3 regions of the Nitratireductor rhodophyticola genome follow, and region 2 is predicted to be linked to each of the others. Evidence: predicted binding sites of a transcription regulator. Region 2 holds the regulator's gene; each other region holds the start of a gene.
The links. The regulator LexA, encoded in region 2, represses DNA repair genes until DNA is damaged. The targets are predictions, from matches to a motif close to TGTTCNNNNTGTGTTCNG.
Positions count from the first base shown of each region.

Region 1: the regulator LexA is predicted to act here: its motif matches at 1,460-1,477, upstream of KUG85_RS14430 (YifB family Mg chelatase-like AAA ATPase).
Region 3: the regulator LexA is predicted to act here: its motif matches at 1,117-1,134, upstream of KUG85_RS12140 (helicase-related protein).

Region 1 is NZ_JAHSSF010000003.1:704,165-706,366, reverse strand. Features, by position in the region: gene KUG85_RS14430 (YifB family Mg chelatase-like AAA ATPase) at 1-1,203, opposite strand, end outside; gene gshB (glutathione synthase) at 1,537-2,202, opposite strand, start outside.
Region 2 is NZ_JAHSSF010000001.1:573,700-575,901, reverse strand. Features, by position in the region: gene KUG85_RS02700 (MarC family protein) at 38-670, shown strand; gene lexA (transcriptional repressor LexA) at 770-1,489, shown strand; gene KUG85_RS02690 (NAD(P)H-hydrate dehydratase) at 1,643-2,202, opposite strand, start outside.
Region 3 is NZ_JAHSSF010000003.1:229,496-231,697, forward strand. Features, by position in the region: gene KUG85_RS12140 (helicase-related protein) at 1-973, opposite strand, end outside; gene phbB (acetoacetyl-CoA reductase) at 1,641-2,202, opposite strand, start outside.

The sequences.
Region 1 (2,202 bases), on a different contig from region 2:
CCGCCCTGCCCCGCCGATGAGATCTCCGGCAGAAACCGCAGGAACATCGATGCGAAGATCGATGCGGTCGAGCAGCGGACCTGAAATGCGCGCCTGATAATCCGTCACGCAGCGCGGCCCGCGCCGGCAACGATGGCCGGGCTCCCCCGCCATGCCGCAGCGGCACGGGTTCATGGCGGCGACAAGCTGGATGCGCGCCGGGTAGCTGACCCGGTGATTGGCACGGGCGATCACGCATTCGGCGGTCTCGAGTGGCTGGCGCAGGGAATCGAGAACCTGCGGGGAGAACTCCGGCAATTCATCGAGAAACAGAACGCCATGATGGGACAGCGAGGCCTCGCCGGGCCGGGCCTTCAACCCGCCGCCCACGATGGCCGCCATGGATGCGGAATGGTGCGGCGCGCGAAAGGGGCGCCGGTCCGACAGTTTCCCATCCGCCAGTTCGCCGGCGATGGAGGCGATCATCGAAACCTCCAGAAGCTCGCGCGGCGCGAGCGGCGGCAGGATGGACGGCAGGCGCTGCGCCAGCATGGACTTGCCGGCGCCCGGTGGCCCGACCATCAGGAGATTGTGGCCACCGGCAGCCGCCACTTCGAGCGTTCGCTTGGCGGCTTCCTGCCCGCGAATATCGGCAAGGTCCGGCACCGTGGACGGCGGCGGATAGAGCGCCGGCTCCGGCCGGCTCATGACCTGGCTACCCCGGAAATGATTGGCCAGCGCGATGAGGCTGCGCGGAGCGAGAATATCTATATCCGCGCCGGCCCATGCCGCTTCCGCGCCACAGGCGTGGGGACAGATCAGGCCGCGTTCCATGGCGTTTGCACCAATGGCAGCCGGCAAAACACCATTGACCGCAGCGACCGTGCCATCGAGCGACAGTTCGCCGAGGACGACGTAACCCGCCAGCGCATCTGAAGGGACAGCGCCGAGCGCCGCCATCAGCCCCAGAGCGATGGGGAGATCATAATGGCTTCCCTCCTTCGGCAGATCGGCGGGGGCGAGATTGACCGTCACCTTCTTCGGCGGCATGGACAGGCCGGAGGCATGAAGCGCGGCCTGCACCCGCTCCCGGCTTTCCGCCACCGCCTTGTCGGCGAGCCCGACGATCTGCATTCCCATCTTGCCGGGGGCAACCATGACCTGCACGTCGACGGGAACGGCCTCCACCCCCTGAAAGGCCACAGTGCGGACATGCGAAACCATGCGTTATCCCCCCAGCCACGCCTGAACCGGCTGTTTCTGGATCGCCATGCACCCATTCGGGCGCACAAAGGCGGTCCAGGTCTTTGAAAGGGCATCGGAACAACCCGAAAACCGGTACCCACTTTTCGGTCCGATGCCCTGGCATCCACAAGACGCAGGCAGGCCTGCATCCCGGCAAGACGCATCAGAAATACAGCCAGAACAAGAAATCTCATCGCCCTGCAACTTCATTGAAGCAGGTTCCGGCGATCAGATCAAGAACGTTTCAGGAACAGGCAAGCGTATGGGTTGTTTTCGGGTTGCAGGCGGTTGTGCCGGCGGAACAGGGCCATATCAGCCGCCGGCCCGACGCGCCTCAACGGCCTCCCAGAACAGGGCGGCAATGTCGGCTCCGCCGAACCTCTTCACCTCCCGGATGCCCGTTGGCGAGGTCACGTTGATTTCCGTCAGCCAGTCGCCGATGACATCGATGCCGACCAGGGTGAAGCCGCGTTCGCGCAGGGACGGGCCGATGCGCGCGCAGATCTCGCGCTCGCGCTCGGTCAGTTCCGCATGTTCCGCGCGGCCGCCGACATGCATGTTGGAGCGGGAATCATGATCGGCGGGAACCCGATTGATAGCACCGACGGGCTCGCCCTCGATGAGGATGATGCGCTTGTCGCCGCCCCGCACCTCTTTCAGATAGCGCTGCACGATGAAAGGCTCGCGGAAGGCGCCCATGAACATCTCCAGCAGCGAAGCGAGATTGCGGTCACCCTCCCTCAAATGGAAGATGCCCGCACCGCCATTGCCGTAGAGCGGCTTGACGATGATGTCGCCATGCTTTTTCCGGAAATCGTCGACCTCACGCGTGTCACGCGTGATGAGGGTTTCGGGCATCAGGTCCGCAAACTCGGTGACGAAGATCTTTTCGGGACTGTTTCGCACCCAGGACGGATCGTTGACGACCAGTGTCTTCGGGTGGATGCGGTCGAGGATGTGGGTGGTGGTGATGTAATT
Region 2 (2,202 bases):
CTCCCGACTGGGCTAGACAGTTGCAAGGGAGGACCTCATGCTAGGCTACGAGACCGTATTCAATGCCTTTGTCACACTGCTCGTGACCGTGGACCCGCCAGGCCTCGCCCCGCTCTTTCTCGCCCTGACGGTGGGCATGAACCGGTCGGAGCGCAATCAGGTCGCCGTTCGGGCGGCGATCATCGGCTTCGCGGTCCTCGCTCTCTTCGGCGTGGCCGGCAGCGCCATACTCTCCGTGTTCGGGATCACACTTCCCGCTTTCCGCGTGGCGGGCGGCCTGCTGCTCTTCTTCATCGCCTTCGAAATGATCTTCGAGCGCCGCCAGGAACGCCATGAGAAGAGCGCCGAGCGCGCCATCACCCGTGACATGATCCGAAACATCGCCGCCTTTCCGCTGGCGATCCCCCTGATAGCCGGTCCCGGCGCGATTTCGGCCACCGTTCTGCTCTCGGGTTCCTTCGGCGGACTGGCCGGAAGCGCGACACTGCTGGCAATCCTGGCGACAACGATCGTCATCACCTACGCCGTCTTCACGCTTGCCGAGCGCGTCGACCGCTTCCTCGGCGAGACAGGACGCTCGATCCTGACACGCCTTCTCGGCGTTATACTGGCCGCGCTCGCCGTGCAGTTCGTCGCCGATGGTGCCAAGGCGCTGTTCGCGGCGCCGTAGCCCCGGTAAACCGCACACAAATGCCGGGAGTTGCGGAACACAACTGGAACATATAGAGTATGTTCTGGTTTTGTTTTTAACTGATTCTCGGTGGCGCCCATGCTGACCCGCAAGCAGCACGAACTTCTCCTGTTCATCCACGAGCGGCTGAAGGAGACAGGAATTCCGCCCTCCTTCGATGAAATGAAGGAAGCGCTGGACCTTGCCTCGAAATCCGGCATTCATCGATTGATCACCGCGCTCGAGGAGCGTGGCTTCATTCGCCGGCTTCCCAATCGGGCTCGCGCACTGGAAGTTCTGCGCCTCCCCGATTCGATTGCTCCCGGCCTGAACCCCGGCGCACGCAAATTCTCGCCCAGCGTCATTGAAGGCAGCCTCGGCAAAGCCCCCTCGCCCCAGCCAAAACCCGCCGCCAGCAATGATGACGGTCTGGCTGGCGTCGTCTCCGTGCCGGTGATGGGGCGCATCGCTGCCGGCGTTCCCATCGACGCCATTCAGCACCAGACACATTCCATCGCCGTCCCCCCGGACATGCTGAGCGGCGGCGATCATTACGCGCTGGAGGTCAGGGGCGATTCCATGATCGAGGCGGGGATCTTCGACGGCGATACCGTCATCATCCGCGAAACCCAGACCGCCAATCCGGGCGAGATCGTGGTCGCGCTGGTGGATCAGGAAGAAGCAACCCTGAAACGCTTTCGCCGCAAAGGCGCGTCGATTGCCCTTGAAGCTGCAAACCCGGCCTATGAAACGCGGATTTTCGGCCCCGACCGGGTCAAGGTTCAGGGGCGTCTGGTTGGATTGATGCGCCGTTACTGAAGTATGTTGCAGTCAGGTGGAAAAAACTGACTGCAAAATCCTCCAACGCGGCGACGGCGGGTCGAGCCGTCTGTGTAGCCCCCACTTTTCTTCCACAGCCGGGTACACCCCGTTCGTTTCTCCCCGCCGGTACGTCCCGCTCGCTTCGACCTTTCAGCGGACATGTTCCGGGAACTGAGACTGCAGAACCCGGGGCAGCATCTCGGGCAGATCTTCGGCGATAAGCCCTCGGCCGAACACTCCGCCGGCCTCCGCATGAAGCCAGACACCCGCGCAGGCTGCTTCAAATGCCGGCATCCTCTGTGCCATCAGACCAGCCACGATTCCGGACAGGACATCGCCTGACCCGGCTGTGGCCAGGTGCTGCGTTGCGTTCACATTGATGGCTGCCCGCCCGTCGGGCGCCGCAACCACCGTATCCGGTCCCTTGAGCACGATTGTTGCACCGGATCGCATGGCTGCCTCCCGGGCCCGCTCCACTTTCGAGACCTCCGGCGCATCTTCAAGACCTGCAAACAGGCGCCCGAATTCGCCTTCGTGCGGTGTCAGAACGACCTGCGCGGCGGAGGCCTTGATCATGGCGAAAAGCGTCTCCGGATCGCCGCGAAAGGCGGTGATTGCGTCCGCATCGAAAACCAGCCCGCCCACATCGTCCACCTGATCGAGAAGGCTGCGCGCAAAACCTCGCGTCCGCTCGCCTGTTCCTGCCCCTG
Region 3 (2,202 bases), on a different contig from region 2:
GCGCATCGACGCTTGAGAAGTCGAACGACGCCGTGCGCCATTGCAGCACCTTCACGGGGTCGAATTCATGCGCCTCGATGCGGTGGACCAGTTCATCGGCGAAGGGATCGACCTGGCCGGTAACGCCAAACGTGCCGTCGCGCAGGTGCCGGCCGGCACGGCCTGCGATCTGGCCGAGCTCCGCCGGATTGAGATCGCGATACTGGAAACCGTCGAATTTGCGGTTCTGCGCGAAGGCCACATGATCGACATCGAGGTTGAGCCCCATGCCGATCGCATCCGTCGCCACCAGATAGTCGACATCGCCGGACTGATAGAGCGCGACCTGTGCGTTGCGCGTGCGGGGGCTTAGCGCACCGAGCACCACGGCCACCCCGCCGCGCTGGCGGCGGATCAGCTCACCGATGGCATAAACCTCGTCGGAGGAGAACGCCACGATGGCCGAGCGGCGTGGCAGCCGCGTGATCTTGCGTGAGCCGGAATAGGTGAGCACCGACATGCGCGGCCGGGTGATGACGGAGAGGCCCGGCAGGAGCTTCTCCAGTATGCCGCGCATCGTGCCGGCCCCGAGCAGCAACGTTTCCTCGCGGCCTCGCAGATGCAGGATACGGTCGGTGAAAATGTGGCCGCGCTCGAGATCAGCGGCAAGCTGGACCTCGTCGATCGCAACGAAGGCCACATCGGCCTCACGCGGCATCGCCTCCACCGTACACACCGAAAAGCGTGCCCCCGGCGGCGCTATCTTTTCCTCGCCGGTTATCAGTGCCACATGCTGCTCGCCCACCTTGGCGACCACGCGCGAATAGACCTCGCGCGCAAGCAGGCGCAGCGGCAGGCCGATAATGCCGCTGGAATGCGCAACCATGCGCTCGATGGCGAGATGCGTCTTGCCCGTGTTGGTAGGGCCGAGGATGGCTGTGACGTTGCGCCCCGAAAGCACCCGGGGGCTGGCGTTCTGATTCTGGAAATTCATAGGGCCCGGAAAGCCGTCTACCTCAGCGAAAAAAGGCGAGCACACGGGTTAGCACGCTTTGCCTCCGCATTCCAAGGCAAGACTGTCATTCCCCCGACAATGACTGCCATATGCCTTCGCATATCCATGCATCCGTTAAGGTTTGGAACGAGTCTGGAACGAATCGGCGACGAATCACTGACTTTGCAGATTTCTCGTTTTGTTCACCCCAACATACTGTATGACGCAGAGGAAGCGGAACTAGATGCTGAATCGGCGCCAAACCGGAAGTGCCGCAAAGGAAGGGCAAGCGTTAACCTTTTGCAGGCAGCGGAGACGCAGGCCCGTTCCACTCTGCACAAGCATAAGATTTTGTTAGGAAAATTTGACCCGCCGTTAACAGCCGCGCCGCGCGGGTTGAGACCTGGCATTAACACTTCGACCAAACCCGGAACGAATCGGCGACGAATCAGTGATATCGCAATGTTCCCGGTACGTTCACCGCTACATCTGGTGTTTTCCACCGCCTGTCGACAGACAGCGCACACCTTATCCACAGCTCGGCTCCGGCAGGATGAAAGCTCCGTTAACCGAATTGCTTCAAATTGATACAGGATCGAGGAATCCGGAACGCCATGATCGATCCACAGCGTCCCGAAAATTTACGGCGCGGCACGCCTGATTTTCATCAGATGAAGTATTGCCCGCCATTGACGGTCAGCGTCGAGCCGGTCACGAAGCCTGCATCGTCGGACGCCAGGAAGAGCACCGACCGTGCGATTTCCGACGCCTCGCCCAGCCGCCCCACCGGGATCTGCGCGATGATCTTCTCGCGCACCGCTTCCGGCACGGCCATCACCATGTCGGTGGCGATATAGCCCGGGCAGATCGCATTCACCGTCACATTGAAACGCGCCCCCTCCTGGGCCAGCGCCTTGGTGAAACCGATCTCGCCGGCCTTGGCGGCCGAGTAATTGGCCTGCCCCATCTGGCCTTTCTGACCGTTGATCGAGGAAATACTGATGATCCGGCCGAACTTGCGCGAGCGCATGCCGGCGAAAACCTGATGCGTCATGTTGAAGACGCCGTTGAGATTAACATCGACCACCGCGCGCCAGTCTTCCGGCGTCATCTTGTGAAACATCACATCGCGCGTGATCCCGGCATTGTTGACCAGAATGTCCACCGGGCCGAGATCGGCTTCGATCTTCGCCACACCCTCGGCACAGGCGTCATAGTCGGCAATCGAC